4 regions of the Arthrobacter sp. R1-13 genome follow, and region 4 is predicted to be linked to each of the others. Evidence: riboswitches for the same ligand, from Rfam matches in the RefSeq annotation. Region 4 holds a riboswitch; each other region holds the start of a gene.

Region 1 (5,828 bases), 1.1 Mb from region 4:
GCTGGTCTGAAGGCTGACGATGCGGCACTCGTCTTCGTCGTGGACGGGGTCGATGTACGGGACAACCGATCCTGGCCTCTTCGCCATGAGTTCGTCGCAAAGTTGCGTTACAGCCGCTATGTTCGGTTCCTGCAGCAGGGCCTTTTTTTCGTCCCAGTCAATCGTCACGATCTCTCCCTCAGCACACGGCGTCCAGAATCAGGCGTCTGGGTCCACTCTACGCGCTGGCGTGGGGTTGGTGGGTGGGAAACTTTCTGGCGCAGCAGTGAGGGCAGTAATGTGTCAGCCCTGCTTTCGGCGGGATGCGCGTACCGTTGGCAGTCGATGGAGACGCCTCTTCAGGGGTGGAGGGAGCGGCAGGCAGATGGATAGAAACAAGCTCATCGACGATGGGTTCACCGGATTTCGGGCGTTTTCGAATCTGGAAATAAACAGGATTCCGCAGGGTCCCGGAATCTTTGCTGTGCTGCTCCCGGAAGGATTCCAGCCTGTGTTTCTGGCAAAGAGCACGGCGGGGCGGTTCAAGAAAAAGGACCCTTCACTGAATCCGGCCGAGGTGGCCGCCGAATGGGTCGACGGGGCCGACATACTTTATGTGGGGAAGGCTGGCATCGGCAGTAAGGGCAACCGTGGCCTAAGGAGGCAGATCCAGGAACTCGTGGATTTCGGTCAAGGGAAGCCACCCGGTCACTGGGATGGAAGGTTGCTCTGGCAGCTAGCCGACGCCAAGTCCCTGCTTGTCGCTTGGAAAGAATTGCCCCCGGATCAAGTGAACCGCGCGGAGGCGGAGTGCCACGCAGCCTTTCATGCCGTTCACGGCTCACTTCCGTTCGCCAATCTTGTCCAGGCGCGCGCAAAGAACTAAATATTCCTCAACCGTTATAGGTGAACCTCCCGCCCACAACGGTTGCCGCCACTGGCATACGGGCGAAAACGTCGTCCGGAACAGCCAGCGGGTCGCCGTCGAGGATCGCGATATCCGCCCGGTCTCCAACCTGGATCCGTTTCCGTCCCCGGGCCGACGCCGCCAAGGCCTCTTTCCGTGTGATGGACTGCTCAGGGTGCCAAGGCTCCCGCCCGTCCTGCCTTGACCGGGTGGTCGCCGCTGACATCGCCGCCCATGGATCCAGCGGCGCTACCGGAGCATCAGATCCCAGCGCCAGCATGGCTCCCGCTTCCAGCAGTGAGCGCAAAGGGAAGGCCCGGTCAGTGTGACCGGCCCAGTTTGCCTCTGCCGCATCCCGGTCATCCAGGGCGTGCAGGGGCTGGATACTGGCAGTCACGTTCAGGTCGGCGAACCGGCGGAAGTCCTGCTGCCGGACAAACTGGGCATGTTCGATCCGCCCCGGAATGCCGGCGCGCTCGAAAGCGTCGAGCGCCACCTTGTTTGCGGCGTCGCCGATGGCGTGGACAGCAGGAACAAACCCTGCCTCCCCGGCCCTCTCCAACAGCGCCAGCAACTCGGCTTCGCTCACGGTGAGGACTCCCTTTCCGCCATGGGGGTAGGGGTCCACGCAGAATGCGGTGCGCGTGTTGAGGGAGCCGTCGATGAGAACCTTCATCGGTCCGACGCGCAACAGGCCGCTCCCGGGAAAGGCTTGCCCGGTACGGAGCCCCAAGCCGGCGGCGCGCCCAAGGTGCTCGGCATAGACCCCGACGTCGACCCTCACCGAGTCGAATCCGGCCGCCTCGCGCCTCATCCAGGCATCCCGGTTCCACGCCATTTCGAAGTCCACAATGCCGACTATCCCGCGCGACGCTGCAATTCTTGCGGCATCGGCCACCCAGCCATCCACCAGAGGGTCAGGAAGCTGGTCCAACTGGCGCGTGACGGCGAACGCTGCGTCTTCCCGCAGCAGGCCATCGGCATCGAGGAAAACTCCGTAGCGCTTGGCAGCCGCACTGTTCAGCCACACACAATGGAGGTCGTGGCTGAGGAGTGCCGTCGGCTGGCGCCGCGTCACGGCGTCGAGCATCTCCAGTGTGGGAGCGTCGCTCCACACAGCGTCCCGGAATCCGACGCCGACCAGCGTCGTGTCGGACTCCATGCCGCCCAGGTGGGGGCGGAGGAGCTCGACGGCGTTCGTCGCCGACTCTGCGCGGGAAAGATCCAGCCGCTGGGCAGCAAGTGCCCACTGAGTCATGTGGACATGCTCGTCCCAGAGTCCGGGGATGGCGCAGCCGCCGTCGAAGTCCACAACAGTGGGGCGAGCCGGATGGTCTCCCGCCGGCGAGATACGAGAAACCACCCCGCCAGCGATGTGAATGTCAGAGCATTCCGAATCGCCGGGTTGCCGGATGGAGGCAAGAACTACATCGGACGGGGCGGCCGCGGAGGGGTGAACCATAGCAACAGGCTAGGCGTGCAGGAGCAAGCGGCAAAGCGAACCCCGGTGGCGGCAGGGTGATGCGCGTGGGATCTAGGCAGCCTTGACGAGCGGGAGTTCATCCCAGTGCGTGGTGTAGCGCGGGGACATCATGTCGCGTTTCATGGTCCAGTCCGGGCCTCCCCTGATGCCGGCGTGACCCAGTCCGATGGAGCCCCGGCCATAACGGCGGGCCACGTCCTCCAGAAGAGGGCCGATGCCGCGTTCCTCGTGAGGGTTCTCGAACGGAGACAGGGGCGGTTGGTTCCCCGAGGGGCGCAGATCGGTCACCATGATTCCCGCTTTCGCATATTTGATTCCCTCCTGGATCTGCGGCAACAGAGCATGCGCTGCCCGGGTAAGGAGCACGGGATCGGCGGTGGGCATCGGCAACCTGATGCAGGCCGACGGGTAGGAAGTGTCCTGGGGGTTGTAGTAGGACGTGGCGGCGTATGCCGTGAGGACTCTGGTCTGCAATCCGTGCTTGGCCAGCCTGGCGCTGGCCTGCTGACCGTAAATGCTGAGGACCTGGCGAAGTTCATGGACGGTAGTGATGGGCGTGGAGAAGGACCTGCTGAAAATCAACTGGTCCCTGCCGATCCGCTCCTCCTCCATCGGAATGCATGGTGTGCCCTGAAGCTCCAGGACGGTGCGCATCACCATCACTGAGAAGCGGTCCCGGATCATCACAGGATCTGCCTTTGAAAGGTCAAGGACCGACTGGATTCCCATGGCATTGAGGCGTTTGGTCAGGCGGGAGGCGATGCCCCAGATCTCGATCACCGACAGCCGGGCCATCAGTGTTTCCCGCTGGGCGAGGGGGAGGGAATCCCAGAGGCAAACACCGTTGAAGCCCGGATTGTTCTTGGCCCACTTGTTCGCAAGTTTTGCCAGGGTCTTGGTTCCTGCGATTCCGACGCACACCGGCACGCCTACGTTGCGGCGCACGGCGGCCTTCATCTCCAGTCCAAGCCGAAGGAGCTCATCCGGGGTTCCCTTGACGCCAAGGAAGGCCTCGTCGATGCTGTAGACCTCCAGCCAGGCCGAGAACCTGCTGAGGAGTTCCATCACGCGCGCGCTGATGTCGCCGTACAGCTCATAGTTGCTGGACCTGGCCACCAGGCCCCACTCCTTGACCCGTGGTGCGATCTTGAACCAGGGCTCGCCTACCGGGATGCCCAGTGCCTTGGCCTCGGGTGACCGGGTAACGGCACACCCGTCGTTATTGGAGAGCACAACCAGTGGCCGACCTTCCAGGGATGGGTCAAAGGCACGCTCAGCCGAGGCATAAAAACAGTTCACGTCCACGTGGGCGATCTGCTGCATCCGGTGCATCATTGCCGGCTTAGACATGGTGGAGGCACCTCGTGGCCACGCCCCAAATGATGAGGTCGGACAGTGCTGCAACGCGGATATCCGGGTAGTTCGCACTTTCCGCCTGGAGCAGGACGCCGCTTTGTCTGATGCGGAGGCGTTTGATGATCAGTTCACCGTCCAGTACGGCGATGACCACGGACCCGTCCTTGGGCTCCAGGGCGCGATCGACGATCAATTCGTCCCCGTCGCTGATGCCCGCCCCCTCCATTGAATTTCCCGAGACCCTCACCACGTACGTGCTGGTGATGTCCTTGATGAGGTGTTCGTTGAGGTCGATCCTGCCGTCAAAGTAGTCCTGCGCTGGCGAGGGGTAGCCTGCAGCCACCGCCACAGGGGAGATGAGAACCGTGAGCAGCGAGCTGCCGGCGGCTATCATACGAGGACCCACAATAATGCCCACAACACACCTTCATTCGAATATATGTTCGATAATTCAGTGTACTGCGAGGTCGGACAAAAAGGCCTATCGCATCCGGATGGTGCAACGTGACTCGCCGCCAACCTTTTCCTGTTACCTAAACGTGACTTTAAGGGAGGGTTTCCTGTACGGTTTGTGCGTGGCCCATCTGGATCGGGCCGCGTCCGGGCTGACGCCGAGCTCTGCCACATCCCGGACTCCCAACACTAAGGCAGAGACGGGGGACCCAGAGTCTTCGGGCCGCTACCCAGCGGCCCGTGGGGTGAAGCCGTCACGTCTAACGTGCCGGCCGGTTGACCTCTTCCGAACCCGACAGCTAACCTCGCAGGCGTTGAGAGGCAACCATCATGTCCCGTTCTTTCGATCAGTCGCGCCCTTTACGCGCCGGACGGCATCGCGCAGAAGCTGCGCCATCCGTCAAAACCCCCAGCCCAACAAACCCCGCCGCGGAAGAGCCGAACCTCGGGACGGCTCCCACGGACCCCGTTTCCACCACCGTGATTCCGGCCGCGCCGATTCCCGCAGAACCTGAGCCCACTGCACCGGTTTCCACCGTCACGCGGCGAAGCAGGGACAGGCGCCCGGCCTTTGAAGTACCCCCTGCCCCCAGGACTGCGCCTGTGACTGAAGCCGCTCCGACGACCGTGCAGGAGAGCTCCGCTCCGGAAACCGCACCCATAGCCGAAGTGCGTCCCGCCCCCGCAGCGACGCGACGGAGCAGGACGGGGCGCGCGGCAGTTGAAAAGCCAACGGTGAGCGCATCGGCCGCCGCTGCAATCGACGCCCAGACGAGCGCACATAGCCCTCAGCTGGCTGCCGTATTCAGTTCCAAGCCCGATGATGTCCTGAAGAAAGCCGTTTCGGTTCGTGTCATGGGTCAAAGGATGGCCGTCGTAGCCGGAGCCTTTGCCGTGCTGCTTGGCGTAGGAGCAGCCAGCCAGGCCACAGAGCTGCCCTTCTTCGGCAAGGAAACTTCCGCCCAGGAGGCCCCCGGCACAACGAACGCGACTCGGGCGACCTCCGGAATACGGCCGACCGCCGGAACCACTACCCCCCGGCCAACCGTCTCGGCCACGTCCCCTGGGACAACCAGCGGCACCCCGGCCCAAGCGGCGGCCGGTGCCGATGTCCCGGCGGCAGCGGATCAACAAGGCACTAGCCTGCCTGGTGTGGGCAGCCTCCCCATGCCGGTGGACGCTCCCACCCTGGCGGCAATAGCGGCTGCCTCCACCGCCGCGGCTCCGCCCGCCTCTGCCACGTCCCCGAACGCCCAGCCTCCGGCCTCTTCCTCGAACCCTCAGCCCGCGCCGGCCTCGCCAACGGCGGCACCGGCTCCTGCGACAACCGCAGCACCAGCACCAGCACCAGCACCGACACCGACACCGTCGCAGTCACCGAGTACACTGCTGACGCCAGTTACCGGCTTGCTCGACCCCTTGCTGGGCACGGCCACCGCTACGGCTCCCGCAGCCGTGGACGGCGCTGCGGAAGACGTCGTCGATACCAGCACTTATGCCAGCAGCCGCCTGGCCTCGTACGGATGGGGCGCCGAGGAGATGACTGCCCTGAGCACCCTTTGGGACACCTCAGCTGGGTGGCGCGGCAGCCAGGTGGACAGGGGCATGAGCTACATCAAACAACGCTATGGTTCCCCGACCAAAGCCTTG
Region 2 (5,828 bases), 140 kb from region 4:
ACAGTGTTGGCCAGACGGCCCAGCTTTGAACGGAGCCGGCGGATGTGGACGTCGATGGTGCGCTCGTTCGGCACCTCTTCGGCATTGCGCCACAGGCCTTCAAGGAGTTCGTCGCGGCCAACGGTTCGCGTGCCGTTTTCCACCAGGTAATTCAGCAGTTCGAATTCCTTGAACGTCAGGTTCAGCGATTCGCCATCGAGGTGGACTTCACGGCGGGCAAGGTCGATCAGCACACCGGAAGGGCGGGGATCCTGCGGCTGGGGTGTGCGGGCCGTCTCGGGGCGCTGCCGGGAGTTCACGGTGGGGTCACCGAAAGTTGAACGGACGACGTCGAGTGCGGATCCGGGGGCGTTAGAGGGCGCTACGGCAACGGCGGCGTAGCTTTCAGCACCGGAAACGAGGGACTGGGCGTAGGCGCGGATTTCCTGGGCCAGCTTGGCGATGGAAGTCCCGGACGCGGCGGCAGTTTCCTCGTCAATACCCATGTACAGCACAAATCCGCGGGCAACGTTCTCATTGGGAACAGGACGGACAGCCGAGCCGTTGGCCGGAGCGATTACCGGAGTGGGGGCGGTGGCAGGCGCCGGATCGACCGGTGAGACAGCGCGGAGCTGGCCGTAGGAGGTGGGGTTGTAACCCTGCGGGACGAAGCCGGGCGCGGCGTAACTGCTGCCGGGAGCCGCGGGAGCGAGGGCAGGGCGGCCACCAAGACCTGGGCGGACACCGGCGGGCGGAGCGCTCTTGTTGGCGTTACGGACGGAGATGTGGACGTATCCAGATGCAACTGACATGAATGCTTACCTCAATGTGAATGGCCGTCATCGCGGCTCGAATGCTCGATTACCCCGCAATGAGAACTGGGGAGGGGCGCCCGACGCTGGGCTGGGGGCGAATGCCTAAACAACTGTTCGGGGTAGGAAAGTCAGGCGTGCATTCGACAACAGCGCATGTCAAAACCAGCGGATGTGCTGGTCTGAGATACTGCGGCTGCAGGTGCTGTTGAGTTCTTGTTCACAATGAGAGTGTGCAACGTAACAATGACAACTTGCAAGTAACAATGGACCGGTTCGTCCGCATCGTGAGACAAAAGGGCGTTATGTGATGTTAATCACCATTCTGTGACGGCGATAAAATAACAGTTGTTTTTCTGTATGAACGTTCGGGAAAGCAGCTTTTCCGAAGAAAATTCTCACTTTTGCCCACTTTTTTCGCTTATATTCAGTTGCTTTTCTAATACCGAAACACACTGCCTCTAACAGCTGTCAATGTCCAGCCCCTTTACACCGCCTCCTGAAAAATTCGCTCAATTTGCATCTGCTAGGCAATGCGGGAAGGCGATGACCCTCACAGGCTGCACACAGGAAGCGCACAGCCCTGGCAATTCCGCAGGGCCAAAACTTGAAGGTATGCCAGCACCTCACACCACAAATCTGCCGCAGCTCACCCACCCGGACGGCTCCCCCATCCGAGCCCTCGTAGTCGACGACGAACCAAGCCTGTCTGAACTGATGAGCATGGGCTTGAGAATGTCCGGCTGGACAGTGGCAATAGCAGCGGACGGACCGGCAGCGGTAAAGCTCGCCAAGGAGTTCCGTCCCGATGTCCTGATTCTGGACGTGATGCTTCCCGGATTCGACGGCGTTGAGCTGCTGAAGCGGATACGCACCTTTGCTCCTGGGGTCCCGGCGCTGTTCCTGACAGCCAAGGACGATGTGCAGGACCGCATTACGGGTCTGGCGGCCGGTGGAGACGATTACGTGACAAAGCCATTCAGCATGGAGGAGGTCCTCTTGCGCCTGCACCGGCTGGTTCAGCGCTCAGGCGTTGCTGCCATGGACACGGCCGAACTGGCCGTGGGTGATCTCCTGCTCAATCTTGACACTCGGGAAGTAACCCGGGGAGGCGAGGACCTGCAGCTGACCGCCACCGAATTCGAGGTGCTTCGCTACCTGATGGAAAACGCCAAACGCGTTGTCAGCAAGGCGCAGATCCTGGACAACGTCTGGAATTACGATTTCGGCGGCCAGGCCAACATTGTGGAACTCTACATTTCCTACCTGCGGAAAAAGGTGGACGCCACCCTGCCGCCAATGATCCACACAATGCGCGGTGCGGGCTACGTCATCAAGCCGGCGATCTGAACCACCGTGCCGTCCCTGACCTTCTCCGGCAACTGGCGCCGGCCGTCGACCTGGCACCTGCGAACCCGGCTCGTCCTTGTTGCCATGGCCCTCCTGGTGGCTATTTGCGGAGCGACCGGAATAGTCAGCTACGCCTCCATGGACTCATTTCTCACCGGGCAGTTGGACGGCAACCTCAAGGTGGCTTCGGCTAACGCTGGCAGGCCCCCTTCCAGTAATCCCAACGGATCCCCGGATCCGCTGAATGCACGCGGGTCCGGGGCAGGCACTATGTTCGCCCGAATCCAAAACGGCAAGGTCAGCAGTGCCGGATTCGTGGCCTGGGGTGCAGGCCAAACGGACCTGTCCCCCCAAGACAACGCTGCTCTGCTGAGCCTGCCAATGGACGGCAAACCAGTTACGCGGACACTTGCAGACGGGGACTATCGATTGCTGGCACTACACATGCGGGATGGGGGCGTGCTGGTAACCGGCCTCCCGCTGGCAGCCAAGGAGAGCACACTCAACTCGCTGGTCTGGACCATGACGGCGGGGTCGCTCGCGGGAATACTGCTGATCGGTCTGGTGGGGACAGGGATAATCCGCCGCAACCTGAAACCCCTTGAGCAACTGTCCGATGTGGCCACCCAGGTCTCCCGGTTACCCCTCGACGCCGGCGAAGTGGCACTCGCCGTGCGGGTCCCGCCGTCGAGCGCTCATCCCGGAACTGAAGTAGGCAGGGTTGGCCACGCCCTGAACCTCATGCTGGACAATGTTTCCCGGGCGCTTGAGTCCAGACAAAGGAGCGAAACTAAGGTCCGGCAGTTCGTGGCGGATGCCTCCCACGAACTGCGGACCCCCCTCACCGCGATCCGTGGCTACACCGAGCTGATGAGGATGACGGAAAAGCTGACTCCCGACGGAACGAAATCCCTCGCAAGGGTTCAGAGCCAATCCGAGCGGATGACTGCCCTCGTGGAGGACCTGCTCATGCTGGCCCGTATTGATGAAGGGCAGCAGCTGCGACTCACTGATGTGGATCTTACGCAGCTGCTGGTCGAAACGGTCAGCGATGAGCGGGTAATGGCGCCTGACCGGCATTGGAAGCTGGAGTTGCCGGGAGGTGCCGTAATCGTGCGCGGCGACACCTCGGGATTGCGTCAGGTCCTGATGAACCTTCTTTCGAACGTACGGAAGCACACGCCGCCCGGCACCACGGTGGTGGCTGGTTTGACGAACTCCGAGGAGGGAAGTGTCGTGATTTCCGTTACTGACGATGGTCCCGGCATCGACCCGGGATTCGTTGACACCGTATTCGCACGTTTTACGCGTGCTGATGCCTCGAGAGCCAGCAATCGCGCTGGAGGAAGCAACCGTGAGGATGAGGGATCCAGCGGGCTCGGGTTATCGATCGTCCACTCGATCATGGAGGCGCATGGAGGCAGCGTTGAGGTCGCTTCCCGACCTGGCAGGACCAGATTCTTGCTCAGGTTTCGTCCGCAAGGCACCACGCCGCCGTCGTGATCTCTGTTACCAAAACGTGACTTAGGCCTTCAATTCCTGTAGCGTCGTTGGGGTGCGGCTACCGTTCTGGCCGCATTTCCGGTTGGACGCCAAACTCTGCCGCTTCCCGGATACCGCATGACCAGGCAGAGACGGGGGACCCAGAGTCTCCGGGCATTTGCGCAGCATTCCGCCCTTGGGGTGAAGCCGACACGTGATTTTCCGTGCGGCCGGATGACCTCATCCGAACCCGACAGCTAACTCCGTAGGCGTTGAGAGGCAATCATGACTGAACCCTTGGTACAAACGCGCCCTGATAACCATCCGGAGCACAAGAATGCACCGGATCAGCCTTCAAAGCATGGGATCTCAAGGCACCGCGCGGAAAGCTCGAAAACCCCTTTTTCACTCTCCCGGTTCAGTTCAGGCCTGGGCGGCAACGGCTATCGTCTGGCTGTCGTCGCTTCGGCCTGTGCGGTACTGATTGGCGTGGGTGCCGCCGGCCAGGCCTCAGAGCCCGCCACGCCGGCTGCTGCTCCCACGGCGCAAGCTCCCACCACGGCCGACGCCGAATCACGAATCGACTTCGAAAAGTCCCTGGTCAGGGCGAAGGCCGCTCCTTCTCAGGCGCCGGTGGAGCCACAGGCAGCTCCAGCACCTGCCCCGGAGCCCGCACCCGCTCCCGAGCCCGCCCCCGCACCTGTAGCGGTTGACGATCCTGCAGCCGCCCAGGCGTACGCCGCGAGTCAGCTAGGCGCCCATGGATGGGCTGCGGACCAGATGCAGTGCCTCACCACACTGTGGACCAAAGAATCGGACTGGAAGACCACTGCCACAAACCCCAGCAGTGGCGCCTACGGAATCGTCCAGTCGCTTCCCGCCGAGAAGATGGCGAGTGCCGGCGCTGACTACGTGACCAACTTCCGGACCCAGATCAACTGGGGCCTCAACTACATCAAGGAACGCTACGGCTCCCCCTGCGGCGCGTTGAACTTCCATTACGCGAACAACTGGTACTAAACCAACCAAAGTTCGAAACCGCCGGATTCTCATCGGGCATACTGTGACCATGAAGTTCACCACCACCATCATGGGCAGCGGTAACACAGCCGGAATTGTGGTTCCTGCCGAAATCCTGGAGGCGCTCGGGGCGGGCAAGCGTCCGCCGGTCCTGGTAACAGTGAACGGTAAGAGCTACCGCAGCAGCATCGCCGTCATGGGCGGGCAATTCATGGTTGGTCTGAGCGCCGCTAACCGGGAATTGACCGGGGCTGCAGCCGGAGACACCGTGGAAGGCGGGCTGGAGCTCGACACCCAACCACGCGTCGTCGAGGTCCCCGACGATCTGGCTGCGGCGCTCGCCGCTGAACCTGAAGCGCAGGCTTTTTATGCGACCCTGAACTACAGCGCGCAGCGTCGTTATGTGGAACCTGTCGCGAGCGCCAAGCCCGGGGACACACGCTCGCGCCGGATTGCGAAGGCAGTGGAGAACCTCAAAGCCGGAAAGAAATAACGTTTTTCCCATTGGGATCCAGAAGGACTGTGGCGGAGACTGCTGAATAGTCGCGGATGTGCAGGACGCCGTCGGGAAGCTCTCCGGTGTTAGGCCCGACAGCAATGGTGCGGATGCCCGCCGCTACACCGGCCGCGATCCCGGCGGGGGCGTCTTCAAATACCAGTGCATCACCGGGGTCAACCCCAAGGAGCGACGCCGCCAGGAGATAGCCCTCAGGGTCCGGCTTGCCGCGCGTAACGTCAGCGGCGAAGACTGCAGAGACGGGGATGGTCAGCCCGGCTGCAGCCATTCGCACTTCGGCCAGCCCTCGGAAAGCCGACGTCACCAGCGCCACAGATGCAGCCGGAAGACTGGCCAGCAGCTCCACAGCCCCCGGCACCGGAACGATCCCCCTCGTCTCAGCCAGCTCCATCCGCCCGAGCTCCTCGGTGAGGGCTTCGACGTCGGATCCGGCGGGAGCATAGCGGCGGACGGTATCGATGGCCTGGACCCCGTGCGAGGTCTGCAGGATTTCGGCATAGTCGAGGCCGTAGCGGCCGGCGAATTCGCCCCACACCCGCTCCACGATGCTGGTGGAATCAACCAGGGTGCCGTCCATGTCGAACAGGACACCGCGGGCGGTCAGAGTGGTGCTGTGCAGGCTCATCCGTTATCCGGCGATCCCGTACAACCTGTCGCCGGCATCGCCC
Region 3 (5,828 bases), 1.4 Mb from region 4:
CCTGGCAGTAAGGCGGACACTGGCAGCGGAAGGTGCCCCGCGGGCGGACTCGCCGCGCTGTGCATCACCCAGACCACCAGTTGGGGCATCCTTTACTACGCGCTGCCCGCGCCGCTGACAACCGTCACCGCCTTGGCTCATGGCGGCTGAGGAATGGCCGGAAGGCCCGATCGTCCTCGGCGTCCACTGGAAGTTCTCCGAACAACTGGTCCGCACCGCGGCTGGCCTTGCCGACGACCTGGGGCAGCACCTGGTCTGTGCCTTCGTGGATCCTGCCAGCTACCTCACCGAGTGGGAGGGGGACGGCCAACGCACAGCATTGTCACTCGATCCCGTGATCAATGAAGAGTCAGATTTCCCGTCGGGGCAAATGTTGCGGAGGCTTGAATTAGTTCTTGGTAATCCGGGGGAGAGATGGTCCTTCCGGGTACTGAACGGGGACGTTGCCAAAGCACTCGGACGTCTAGCAGAAAGCACTGACGCCTCGTTGCTCATCCTCGGGGCAGCCAAACCTGGAATCCGCGCTGATGGAAAGGATTCTGGAGGGATCGGTTTCAGCTGCGCTGACCCGCAGCCAGAACAGACCCGTCCTCATTGTCCCGGTTATGGAATAGCAAAGGTTCGAGAGTGCTGAACCGGTGCACTCAGTTTGTGTCTGCCCCGCGCCGTGTGGGCTTTATCGCGTCTATCGGATTCTCCTGGATGACCGGGTTCTCCTGCTTGGCCGAGTGTTCGTCGAGAATTGCAAGGTGTGAGTTGAGGTCCACCAGACCGCTCGACGCGTCAACGTCCCAGCGGTCCCGCCAGCGGTGATGCCCCTTATGCTCCACAAGCGCCCCCATCGTCAGGAATAGGCGACACCTTACTTGCCCCACCTCAAGGTGATAAGGGGAACCAACTGCTGGTCCGGCCAGCATCTAAGCGGAGTCCATCCCATCATCATGGGCCCCGATGCGACGCCGGCTCCCCTTGATCAATATACCCCGCGGGGGTATATTGATGGTGTTGTCAGTGAAGTGGTTTGTCCCGGCGGGGAGCGTTGACTCTGCCTTTACAGCCGTTCAACCCCAACACCCAAATACCTCTTGGCGTTAGGAACTGGCATGTCCGGAATTGAGTCTCAAAACCGTCACCACCACGAGCATGGAGATCACCAGCTCGACGGCGGCGAGCACCACGAGCACGACCATCACCAAGAAAAGGGTCACCACCACCACGAGCATGCCAACCACCAGCACTCTGGGTCGGGGCAGACCTACAACGTGGAAGGCCTGGACTGCGGACACTGCGTCGAAACTGTCGAGAAAGCTGTCGCAGCCGTGCCCGGCGTCGATTCTGCGACAGTTGATCTGGTGCCGGATGGTGTGTCTCATCTGACGGTATCGGGAACTGCCGATGAAGCCGCGCTCCGCGATGCCGTTACGGCAGCCGGATACAGCTTTAGCAGGTAAATGCTCCCTCCGGAGCCGGGGCAGAATCTGCTCCGCTCGCCGCCTCAGACTTCACTGGAGTTCCATGCCTGTCACGCCCACAAAGCTTTCCCGCTCCGCAGCCCTGAAGGCTGGCGCCGTCGCAATGGTGCTGGCATTGGCTGCCTGCACACCGGCCGCTGAACAGTCCCCGGGGGTGTCATCAGCCCGTGATGCGGACAGCGCCCTGCCCAGTGCACACATCCATGGGTTGAGCGTCAGCGGTGCCAGTGGCCAGGTTCTTCTCGCGACCCACGACGGGCTGTTCGATGTGACAAAGGAACCGGCCACGAAAATCGGTGCCACCAATGACCTGATGGGCTTCACAGCCGGCCAGGGCGAGGGCGTCTTCTACGCCTCTGGCCACCCGGGTCCAGGCTCTGCCATGCCCAACCCCCTCGGGCTGATCAAATCCAGCGACGGAGGCAGAAGCTGGGAACAGCTGTCCCGCCAAGGGGAATCGGACTTCCATGCGCTTACCACCACCAAATCCGGAATCGTTGCCTTTGATGGGGAACTGCGCACCAGCCCCGACGGCAAGACCTGGACAACACTGGCCCAGGGCTTCGTCCCGGCCGCCTTGGCTGGGCACCCCGAAAGTGACATTGTTCTGGCCACCACGACTTCGGGCATACAGCGCTCCATCGACGGCGGCACAACCTGGATGCTGAACGAGTCTTCCCCGCTGATCCAGTACGCCGCCTTTGCCCACTCAACGGAGGCCGTCGGCGTCGAACCTGACGGGACGGTTCACTACTCAGCTGATGCTGGCGCGACCTGGACGAGAAAAGGCCGGATTGACGGCCAAGTCCTGGCGATAGCCGCCGTCAAAGGTTCAGACGGAAATCCCGGGATCTGGGCAGCCATTGATGGGGGGATCCTGGTGTCCACGGACGGCGGGAGCACATTCAGGCCTGCCGTCTCTCCCTGAAGGGCACGAAAAGTAGGAGGTGATCGCAGCTACTCGGGCGCTGCTCGAATCCTGCCGGATAGCAAGCGGTGTTAGTGACGAGGAGTGCGAAAAGCACGCCGGGATGCACGAGCACTGCAGAATCTGTGCTGAGGCTTGCCGATGTGAAGCGGCCTGCACAGACCTTTTGACGTCCCTGGCCTGACGCTACGAGGCCGATCCGATTGGTATCTCCGCTACATGTAGGTGGCGGGATCGACTGTCTGGTCGTTGAGCATGACCTCGAAGTGCAGATGGCAGCCAGTGGAGTTGCCGGTTGTTCCGACGCCAGCAATCTGTCCGCCCTGCGTCAGGGTCTGCCCAACGGAAACGCCGATTCTGTCCAGGTGGTTGTACGTGGTCTTCAGTCCGTTGCCGTGCTCGACGACGATCCGGTTTCCGCCGCCGTACGGACTCCACCCGGCCTCCGTCACTGTTCCCGCAGCTGCCGCCAGAACAGGGGTTGAACACTCTCCGGACAGGTCCATGCCTGTATGCATTTCGTCGAGCGCCCCGGTCAGGGGATTGACACGGAAGCCGAACGGAGAAGTCACGCTCATCGAGGCCAGGGGAGCCCGCAGGGTTGGTGAAGGGGCAGCAGCCGCTGCCTGAACAGGAGCGGGTGCAGGTGCCGGTGCTGGTTCAGGTGCCGGTGCTGGTTCAGCTTGCGGTGCAGGGACGGAGCTCACCTGGGGGCGGTCAAAAGCCAGTGCTGATCCGGCATCTGCAGCCACCGCCGGCTGGGTAGCGGGGGAGAGCACTGTCCCGGCCGCGAGGTCCTGTGCCGCCGATAGCAGGCTGGGCTGGGCGTGGGCATTGGAAAGGGCGGTTAATGCGAACATCCCCGTTACCACCGCCGCAATTCCCAACTTTCGGCCGCGATCCCGCAGGGTCGGAGCGGAGGATGAGGCCGCCCGGTGGCTGCCCTTGGCGGACGTGGAGGCAAAAAGGGCATGGCGTTGGCCGTGTTTATCTTGGGAAGGCAAAAGTAAGTCCTCTCTGCGCCGGCGAAATTAGCTGTCGGATTCGGACGAGTGGACTGTCCGGCCTGCCCTGCCGGACGCCTCGAGGCGTGCAGCTACTGGGCCAGGCTTCACCCCAAGACGCGCAAAGGCATCATCAGTGGGTTTTCCGCCCCCGCCAAGGGAAGTAAAAGTTTCATGGACCGCCGGCGGGGTTTGGCGAGGCGGTCACACGCATACCCAACGAAGGTATGTGGTCCCTCTATGTAAGCAAGAAAAACGATGCGTTACAAATCCGTTATCAGAATAAGGTCACGTTTCGTCTTGCTGCAGGGTAGGATGCAGCGGCTCCGGGTGCCGACGTCGCTCCACCCACCATGAATACCGAGATGCCTTAATGGTTGCTTGGCCTACGATTGGCTGCGTGAAGATCGGAACTCTTGTCGCAGCGATGGAAAGGCGCCAGGTCGGGTTGTATCTGGCCGCGATCATCGTCGGCGGAGGAGCTGGATCATTGGCTCCTGACTCGGCCGGGGTGCTGGAGCATGCAATCAATCCCGTCCTTGGCCTGCTGCTCTTCGCCACATTTCTCGGGATCCCGCTTGCCTCGATTGGTACGGCCACACGCGATCTGCGGTTCATGTCAGCGGTGCTGATACTGAATTTCGCTGTTGTGCCCGTGGTGGTGTTTGCCCTCACCCGTTTCATCGCGGGAGAGCAGGCGCTGTTGGTCGGTGTCCTCCTGGTCCTGCTGACACCCTGCGTCGACTACGTCATTGTGTTCACCGGTCTGGCAGGCGGGGCCAGCGATCGTCTCCTGGCCGCGGCGCCGGTGCTGATGCTGGTGCAGATGCTCCTGTTGCCGCTGTACCTGATGGTTTTCGTTGGCCCGGGGATAGCGTCAGCAATAGATCCTGCACCCTTCGTTCAGGCGCTGGTGGGGCTCATCCTGTTTCCCTTGGCCCTGGCCGCACTGACGCAGGCCCTGGCCCGGCGGGCGTCACTGGGCCGGGCGATCATGGCAGTGATGCAGGCCCTGATGGTCCCTCTGATGATGGCAACCCTGGCGGTCGTTGTCGGCTCCCAGGTTGTGGGAGTGCGGCAGGAGCTGGGCGCCCTGCTGGCCGTTGTCCCGCTGTATGCCGCTTTCCTGATCGCTATGGTGCCCCTGGGCCTCCTTGTGGCCAAGCAGGCGCACCTCGACGTTCCGGCCACGCGTGCCGTGCTTTTTAGCGGGGCCACCCGGAATTCCCTGGTGATTCTTCCGCTGGCACTGGCTTTGCCTGGCCCGTTGGCCCTGGCAGCGCTCGTCGTGGTGACCCAGACTCTTGTCGAACTCATCGGAATGGTCCTCTACGTCCGGCTACTGCCGCTCATCGTCCCTGAAATTAAACGCCAACAGCTCACTTGAGCCTTCTACACCTGGCAGCAAGATCAGGAGCCGGTGCCTCAAGCGCAACCACCGGTAGCGGAACCACCGCTAAGCGGACTCACTGGCGGACTTCTTTCATCGCCGCTTCGAACGCCGGCAGGCTGCGCTCGATCATGTCCTCGTTGGCAGTGAGGGAGATCCGGAAGAAGCCCGGCGTCTCGAACAGCACGCCCGGCAAAACGAAGACGTCCCTGCGGGCAAGTGATGCGGTGAAGGCCTCGTCGTCAGGAATAGGGGAGGGGACATAGAGGTAGAACGTGCCTTCCGGACGCCAGATGCGGTAACCCATCCCACCAAGTTCATCAACCAGTCGGTCCCGGCGGCGCTGCAGTTGATCAATAGAAATGGAGAACTTCTCCAGCTCAGGAAGCGCGTGCTGCAGCAGGGCATTGGGGTACACCCAGCCCATCGCCACCTGCAGGCTGGTGATGGCCGGGGCCATCTCTTCCCGGTGCGGCATGGTGGGCGGAAGAGCCAGATAACCCACCCGTTGACCCGGGGAGAGGTGGGTCTTGCCATAGGAGTAGGCCAGCAGCGTGTGCGCATAGAATTCCACGGGGCTGTGGAAGCGCAAACCGTCGAACACAATCCGGTTGTAGGGCTCGTCTGAGATGAGGTAGATCCGCCTTCCGATCCTCACCGAGGCGGCTTCCAGTAGTTCCGCCAACCGGAGCAGCAGTTCGGGCCGGTACACCCGCCCGGTCGGATTGTTGGGCGAATTGACGATCACAACCCGCGTCCGTTCCGTAATGGCTGCCTCGATGGCGTCGAGGTCAAGGTCGAACGTGGTGGTGTTGATCTTGACTTTCACCGGTACCAGCCCGGCTTCAAGGACCAGAGGCTCATACAGGAACCAGGGCGGCAGGCTGTAGATGACTTCGTCGCCCGGATCGGCCACCGTCTTGAGCGCCAACGCGATCGCGGCGAAGCCACCCGTCGTGAGGTAGATGTCGTCCGGCCGGAAAGGCACATCCAGCAGCCGCTGCAGTGACTCCGCCGCTGCTTCCCGGGCGGCC
Region 4 (5,828 bases):
CCACGACGGAGGCCAGTTGCGGTCCGAACGTATCCCGAACCTGCCCCGGCGCAGGCAAGCCGTCACTGACCACCTCCGCGCCTGTCAGGAGCAGCTTTACCACTGGTTTGCCCAGAACTTCGACGGTGTCATGGCCGGCAAGGGCGGCAAGCGCAATGTGGGCGGGGTTCAAAACCGTGCCGCTCCGGACAAGCGTCTCCCCGTTCATGGCCTCCTCCCCTGCCCTGCGGATGTGCTGGCCATTCCGGGGCTCACCTGGACATGCGCTCCCGCCTACAGCAAGGACCGGAAGGCCGTCCACGTCAGTTGTCAGAACTCCGCTCTCACTCCGTAACACCGCTTTTGCGCCGGGCGGGACAAGGCCCCCGGTCACAATGGGGCTGGCCTCATGGGGAGCCAATCGCTGTCCCGGTTCGGAGAGGATCCACGGTCCCGTGCCATTCACCGCCCAGCCGTCCATAGCCGAGGACGCGTAGTGGGGGATGTCCTGCAGCGCCACAATGTCTGTTGCCAATGTCCTGCCAATGGCATCGGCTAGCCTGACTGGCCCGGCCGGAATGGGGCTGGCGCAGTTGAAGGAGGCCTGCCTGGCCTCTTGCCAGGTGTGGGCAAGGTGCTGGGGAGGCGTGTCGACGCCGTCGTCGGGCGATTCTTTCTCTGTGCGGGGCTGGGAGTGGTCAGAGGGACTTTCCCCTTCGGCCTCCGGAAGACCCGTTGTCATGCGCTGGGAACTCCAGTGTTTGCCGGCGGCTCGCCCGCGTAGTCCTTGGCCACGGTGCGGGCCACGCCCAGGGCGGCCTGCATCGAATGGGCATCGTTGGCCTGCCCGGAACCCGATGCCAGGCCGGCGGCAAAACCGGCAATGAACGTGGTCAGCGGGGCAGCGGGTCGCACGATGGAGTGGGCCGCTACTCCGGCCACGGCGAGCACTTCGTTGATGTCCACTTCGACGTTCTCCAGTTCGAAGGCCTGAAGCAACGCCCGGCACCACTCTTCCAGCGTCTCGTCCTGGCTTTTCACGAAGTGCCTCCAAATTCACCTGCCGTTGCGGACGCCACAACCAATGCGGGCCTTTACTGCTCCCGGTTGGACACCCCTAATGCGGCGGCATCGTCCCACGTGTCCACGTCGTCCGTGGACCCGGCAGGAACGGTAACCAACCTCACGTCAAGCCTAGCAAGGAGCGAGAAAACGGAGGCGTCGCTGAGTCCGCCCCGCAAACGGGCCTCGTCGACGGCGCGTTGCAGTGAATTCGTCCGGTAGAGCCCGGCCAGAGGCTGTTTCCTGCCTTGCGGGCTCACCGCCATCACTCCGTCGCTGCCGGAATCCGGGTTGGCGGCAGCAGCGGAAAAGCCAAGGTTTTGCCGGAGCACACCTACCGCGACGGCGGAGCGGGGCATGTCGCACGCCAGAATCAGTGTCAGCGGTGACGGCCTGCCGGTACGCCCTTCGGCCAGCGCTGCCACCCCTGCGGCAATCGCCGACGCCGGACCCGAATACGGCGGGTCCTCCCTCACGGCGAGGACCCCTGCTGGCAGCCCTCCGGGGTCCGGGCCCACTACCACCGTCTTAGCCGCTCCTTGCGCGGCTGCAATCGCACGCACAAGGAGGGTTTCGCCGTCGTACATCAACCCGGATTTGGGCACTCCGCCCAGACGAGAGGAACGGCCTCCGGCCAGGATCAGGGCATCAAAGGCCGCAGACATTGGTTCCACAAGATAAGCCTAAGCGGCCGGTGCGGCCAGAACGCAACTCTGCCCGCGGGCTCGTGAACTCCCTACGCGGCGGATTCAGGGAGGAGGAAGGGATCCCATTCGGGCGTGGGCTTCTCAAGTTCTTTGATCTGCCAGATGGTGCCTACCGGAGGCGCGGGGGAAAACCTCAGCTTCCAGCCCATCTCGGATGGGGTGTGGTCTCCCTTGGCGTTGTTACAACGCAGACAGGCGGCCACAAGGTTGTCCCACGAATGCGCGCCACCCCTGGATTTTGGGTGGACGTGGTCAATGGTGTGGGCTGCCTTGCCGCAGTATGCGCAGCGGTGTCCGTCGCGGCGCAGCACGCCCCGCCGGCTCACTGCCGTCGCAGTGTTGTACCTTGGCCGGATATAGCGGTTGAGCAGGATCACGGACGGTCGGCCCAGGATCTCCTGTGGCCCGACGACGGGATCGTCGCCCTCGGCCACCACGCTGGCTTTTCCAGCGAGCACAAGCACCAGCGCCCGGCGGAAGGTGACTACCGCCAGCGGTTCATATCCAGCATTCAGAACGAGTGTGCGCATGCGCATACCTCTTCACGGCCGCACCCGTCAGGGGCACGAGGGCCGGCTGCCCTCGGCATGTCCGGGCTAAGGATCGACATCACCAGAGTAAACACTGAATGCCCGAATTGCCGAATCCAGCCTTTGCGGCGAGCCGCAATTCCGATTACGCTCCGTCTCAGAATCCTTGGGCGATGGGCAACGTCGTCGTGAAAAAAGCAGAAAGACCCCCGTCCTAAGACGGGGGTCCTTCCGAGAAGTTTCTCCTGGCGGCAGTTCCAGACCGTATGGGTCCAGAGCCAGGATGGGCTGCTGTTTGCTTGGAGCCGGTATTAGCCGCCTACGCGGATGAAGACCGGGCCGGAGCCGACGTTGACGCTGAACAGGGCGGTGGTTCCGCCGTTCCAGCCACCGTGGACTGCCTGGCCGTTGCCGACGTAGACCGCGATGTGGGCCATGCCCATTCCGCCGTTCTCGTAGTAAGCAAGGTCACCGGGCTGAGCTTCGGCAGCGCTGACCGTGCGGCCGAGGGACAGGTAACCTGCCGGCCAGCCGTGGTAGTTGATGCCGACGGCAGCCAGGGAGTTGGTTGCCAGCATGGTGCAGTCCTGGGCAACGCCGAGCTGGGCGTAGGCGGCAGCGGCGATTGAAGCGCCCATGCCACTTGAAGCTGCGGGTGCGGGAGCGGTAGCAGCGACCGTTGCCGTAGCGGCAGCGGCGGGAGCTGCCGGGGCGGCTTCCTGCACCTCGACGACAGGCTTGGGTGCTTCGACGACCGGAGCCGGCGTCGTGGAGACAGCAGGCTTCTCGTACGAGATAGCAATCGTGGAAGCGGCTGAAATTGTCGCCGGGGTGGCCGACTTCACTTCGAGGGTGGACGCAGAGGTGGATTCGCGCTGAACGCTCGTGTCTGCCGCGTTGGCGGCAATTCCACTGGTCAGGACCAGGCCGGAGGCAGCAGCGATAACCGCAGCCTGACGGCCCACACCACCGGCGTTATCGCCGACGGACTTGGCAATGACAGCCAGCGAGTTGGTCTTGGTGACCTCGGCGCGGTGCCGTGCAATGGTTGCACGTGTAGTCATTAATTTTCTCTCTTTCGTATTCCTCGGACCGCGCTGGGCAGGCCGTGGGCTATGGACGTTCCGGCATCTTGGGGGTAGGCCGGAACGCCCCGAACGGGTTACTTAGCGAAGGGTGTAAAACGAGGAGGTGCCTGTTGCAGACACCGCGTGCAGGATGGTGCCCTGCGAGGGGTTCAGCGCGCTGATCATCATGCCGTTGCCAACGTAGATACCAACGTGGGCACCGCCGTTTTGCATGACCAGGTCACCGGGGGCGGGAGTGGAAGTGGGCGTCATGGACGTCCAGGCATTCGTACGGGGGATGCTGATGCCGGCCTGGGCGTAGACCCACTGGGTAAAGCCTGAGCAGTCCCAGCCGCTGGGAGTGGTGCCGCCCCACAAGTAGGGGCTGCCGATGCCGGTGTAGGCGATTGCTGCCAGGCCCGATGCAGCCGCTGACGAGGCGGCCGGCTTGTCGGTGGTGGCAGTCAGCTCGATTGCCGGTTCCTCGGACTGTGCCTGGACAGTCTCGATCTTCGGCGCTGCTTCGGTGGTCACGGACGGACGCTCAAAAACGACCTTGGCGGTCGGCTCCGCGGTTACCGCGATCTGAGTGGACTGTGAGCCTGATTCCGCGGTGGCGGCAACTCCAGGATTGCCCTCCGCCGCACTGGCTGGCAGGCCGGCAGCAAGAATGAGCCCTGAAGCAGCTGCAATGACAGCAGCTTGGCGACCAACGGTTCCCGCGTTGTTAGCAACGGCTTTAGATACGGAACCCAAGGGGTTCATGCGCACCGATTGAGCACGGTGGCGCGCAGCATTGTGGCGTGAAGACACGAAAGTAGCCTCTCCCAATGCCTACGAGGTGAGCTGTCGGATTCGGATGGGAGTCACCCGGCCACTTGGCTTCGTGAGAAGCTTCGCGACTTAACCCCAAGGTCTTCTTTCGAAGACCAAAATTGGTTCCCCCGCCTCTGCCAGACGATGTAATGCGAACGGACCTTGAGCGGTGGCAGAGTTAGGCAATCCACTCAAGAGCGCCAACTTCGGAAAAGTTGGCGTGGTTTAGACGGTACAGGACTTTGGATTGAATGTCACATTCAGGTCACGGCATGTCACAGAAATGTGAGAGTAATCCATCATCTAAATCAGAGCCAGCCCATGGGGTCGACAACTTCGCCGTTGACCATTACTTCGAAGTGGAGGTGGCAGCCGGTTGACGCGCCTGTGGTCCCGCTCAGGGCCACAGTGTCGCCCCGGGTTACTGTCTGGCCCACCTGGACATCGGACGAGGACAAGTGGTTGTACGTGGTTTCGAGCCCGTTACCGTGATCGATGACCACGCGGTTTCCGCCTCCGAAGGGATGCCAGCCGGCAAAAGTGACCGTGCCGCTGGCTGCTGCATGGACGGCGGTACCGCACTGGGCAGCGAAGTCCTGGCCGCGGTGGAATTCTCCGTAGCCGCCGGTGATGGGGCTGACGCGGTAGCCGAAGGGGGAGGCAGTTATGAGCGAATCCAGTGGGGCCCCAAGGCTTCCGGCAGACGCTGCCCGGCTGACGCTGCCGGCGGACTGTGCGCTGAGGAGTTGCTTGAGCTTGCCGTCGGGATCACCGGTGGTGGAAACGGTGGTGCGGCTGAAATCAACCTTTGCGCCCGCAGCTGCGGAGACTTCAGGCTGGACAGAGGCGGAAAGGGCAGCACCCGTCGAGCCGACGCCGCCGGTGGCTGCCAGGGGGCTTGTGGCCGGAACCGTGACTGTGAGGATCAAGCCTGTGGCTGCCAGGGCGATGCCTGCCTTTTGCCCTACACCGCTGGCGCCGGCGAATTCTGTGACCTGACGAAAAGGGCTGCGTTTGCGGCGTGCATCCCGGTGCGGGTCCCGGGGACGGCCAGCGGCGGCGACAGCTTCGGATACTTGCAGCTCCAAAGCAGGACCGGTCGCACGGCGACGGCCCCTGGCGTTCTGGGTGGTCAAAGGTCTTCCTCTCTGGATAGCCTGCGAAGTTAGCTGTCGGATTCGGATCAGAGAGTGCAAAGATCCGGTCCGCCACGCAAGCTTTCCGGCACAGAGGAACCCTAAGAGGGACCCTTCGTTGGTGTGCTTGCTGCTGGCGGACTTCACCCCAAGGCTGTTTCTCAACAGCCGGTTGTGGTTCCTCCACCTCTGCCAGTAGGTGACTCGTGCACCTGATCTGCTGGCAGAGCTCGGCTTCAGATCAGGTAACGCTTTAGTATCGGCGCTAGTGCTCAACTATAGGCGATTAAATGGCGCAGTAATAATTTCGTTATATTTGGTCTGCTCCACGCACACTGTCCCGGGCGGCCGCTGATGAGGGACGGTCAGCTGACCGTAACAAACACGTGAGCCGCAACTTCGGGCGGAAGTTCCAGCGCACCTTCGATGTCCGGCACGCGCACTGAGATGTATTCGCCCACTCGCTCCAGCGAAATGGTTGCCCCGGGCCGGATGCCACCTTCGTCCAACTGAACGAGGAGTTCGGGCTCC

Evidence for each region. A riboswitch is a leader RNA that binds a small molecule or an ion and turns the genes downstream of it on or off. The one in region 4 is predicted to bind cyclic di-AMP.
Region 1: linked by a shared signal. The riboswitch ahead of M1D88_RS19770 (hypothetical protein) and the one ahead of M1D88_RS04215 (C40 family peptidase) in region 4 are both predicted to bind cyclic di-AMP.
Region 2: linked by a shared signal. The riboswitch ahead of M1D88_RS03615 (aggregation-promoting factor C-terminal-like domain-containing protein) and the one ahead of M1D88_RS04215 (C40 family peptidase) in region 4 are both predicted to bind cyclic di-AMP.
Region 3: linked by a shared signal. The riboswitch ahead of M1D88_RS18355 (M23 family metallopeptidase) and the one ahead of M1D88_RS04215 (C40 family peptidase) in region 4 are both predicted to bind cyclic di-AMP.

What each region holds. Positions count from the first base shown of each region.
Region 1 is NZ_CP096420.1:4,270,914-4,276,741, reverse strand. It holds gene M1D88_RS19795 (uracil-DNA glycosylase) at 1-168, opposite strand, end outside; gene M1D88_RS19790 (hypothetical protein) at 365-865, shown strand; gene M1D88_RS19785 (amidohydrolase family protein) at 873-2,348, opposite strand; gene M1D88_RS19780 (Y-family DNA polymerase) at 2,421-3,719, opposite strand; gene M1D88_RS19775 (LexA family protein) at 3,712-4,143, opposite strand; cyclic di-AMP (ydaO/yuaA leader) riboswitch at 4,349-4,506, shown strand; gene M1D88_RS19770 (hypothetical protein) at 4,509-5,828, shown strand, end outside.
Region 2 is NZ_CP096420.1:725,523-731,350, reverse strand. It holds gene M1D88_RS03630 (winged helix-turn-helix domain-containing protein) at 1-791, opposite strand, end outside; gene M1D88_RS03625 (response regulator transcription factor) at 1,407-2,141, shown strand; gene M1D88_RS03620 (sensor histidine kinase) at 2,148-3,644, shown strand; cyclic di-AMP (ydaO/yuaA leader) riboswitch at 3,732-3,909, shown strand; gene M1D88_RS03615 (aggregation-promoting factor C-terminal-like domain-containing protein) at 3,909-4,643, shown strand; gene M1D88_RS03610 (YdeI/OmpD-associated family protein) at 4,693-5,136, shown strand; gene M1D88_RS03605 (HAD-IA family hydrolase) at 5,117-5,785, opposite strand; gene upp (uracil phosphoribosyltransferase) at 5,789-5,828, opposite strand, start outside.
Region 3 is NZ_CP096420.1:3,973,132-3,978,959, reverse strand. It holds gene M1D88_RS18380 (universal stress protein) at 140-634, shown strand; gene M1D88_RS18375 (hypothetical protein) at 645-830, opposite strand; gene M1D88_RS18370 (heavy-metal-associated domain-containing protein) at 1,104-1,451, shown strand; gene M1D88_RS18365 (F510_1955 family glycosylhydrolase) at 1,516-2,400, shown strand; partial or broken gene M1D88_RS18360 (four-helix bundle copper-binding protein) at 2,432-2,584, shown strand; gene M1D88_RS18355 (M23 family metallopeptidase) at 2,616-3,404, opposite strand; cyclic di-AMP (ydaO/yuaA leader) riboswitch at 3,409-3,580, opposite strand; gene M1D88_RS18350 (arsenic resistance protein) at 3,832-4,791, shown strand; gene M1D88_RS18345 (aminotransferase class I/II-fold pyridoxal phosphate-dependent enzyme) at 4,871-5,828, opposite strand, start outside.
Region 4 is NZ_CP096420.1:866,519-872,346, reverse strand. It holds gene M1D88_RS04240 (molybdopterin molybdotransferase MoeA) at 1-721, opposite strand, end outside; gene M1D88_RS04235 (DUF6457 domain-containing protein) at 718-1,020, opposite strand; gene mobA (molybdenum cofactor guanylyltransferase) at 1,074-1,706, opposite strand; gene M1D88_RS04225 (HNH endonuclease) at 1,778-2,278, opposite strand; gene M1D88_RS04220 (NlpC/P60 family protein) at 2,590-3,342, opposite strand; gene M1D88_RS04215 (C40 family peptidase) at 3,445-4,158, opposite strand; cyclic di-AMP (ydaO/yuaA leader) riboswitch at 4,163-4,340, opposite strand; gene M1D88_RS04210 (M23 family metallopeptidase) at 4,470-5,297, opposite strand; cyclic di-AMP (ydaO/yuaA leader) riboswitch at 5,301-5,540, opposite strand; gene M1D88_RS04205 (metal-dependent transcriptional regulator) at 5,663-5,828, opposite strand, start outside.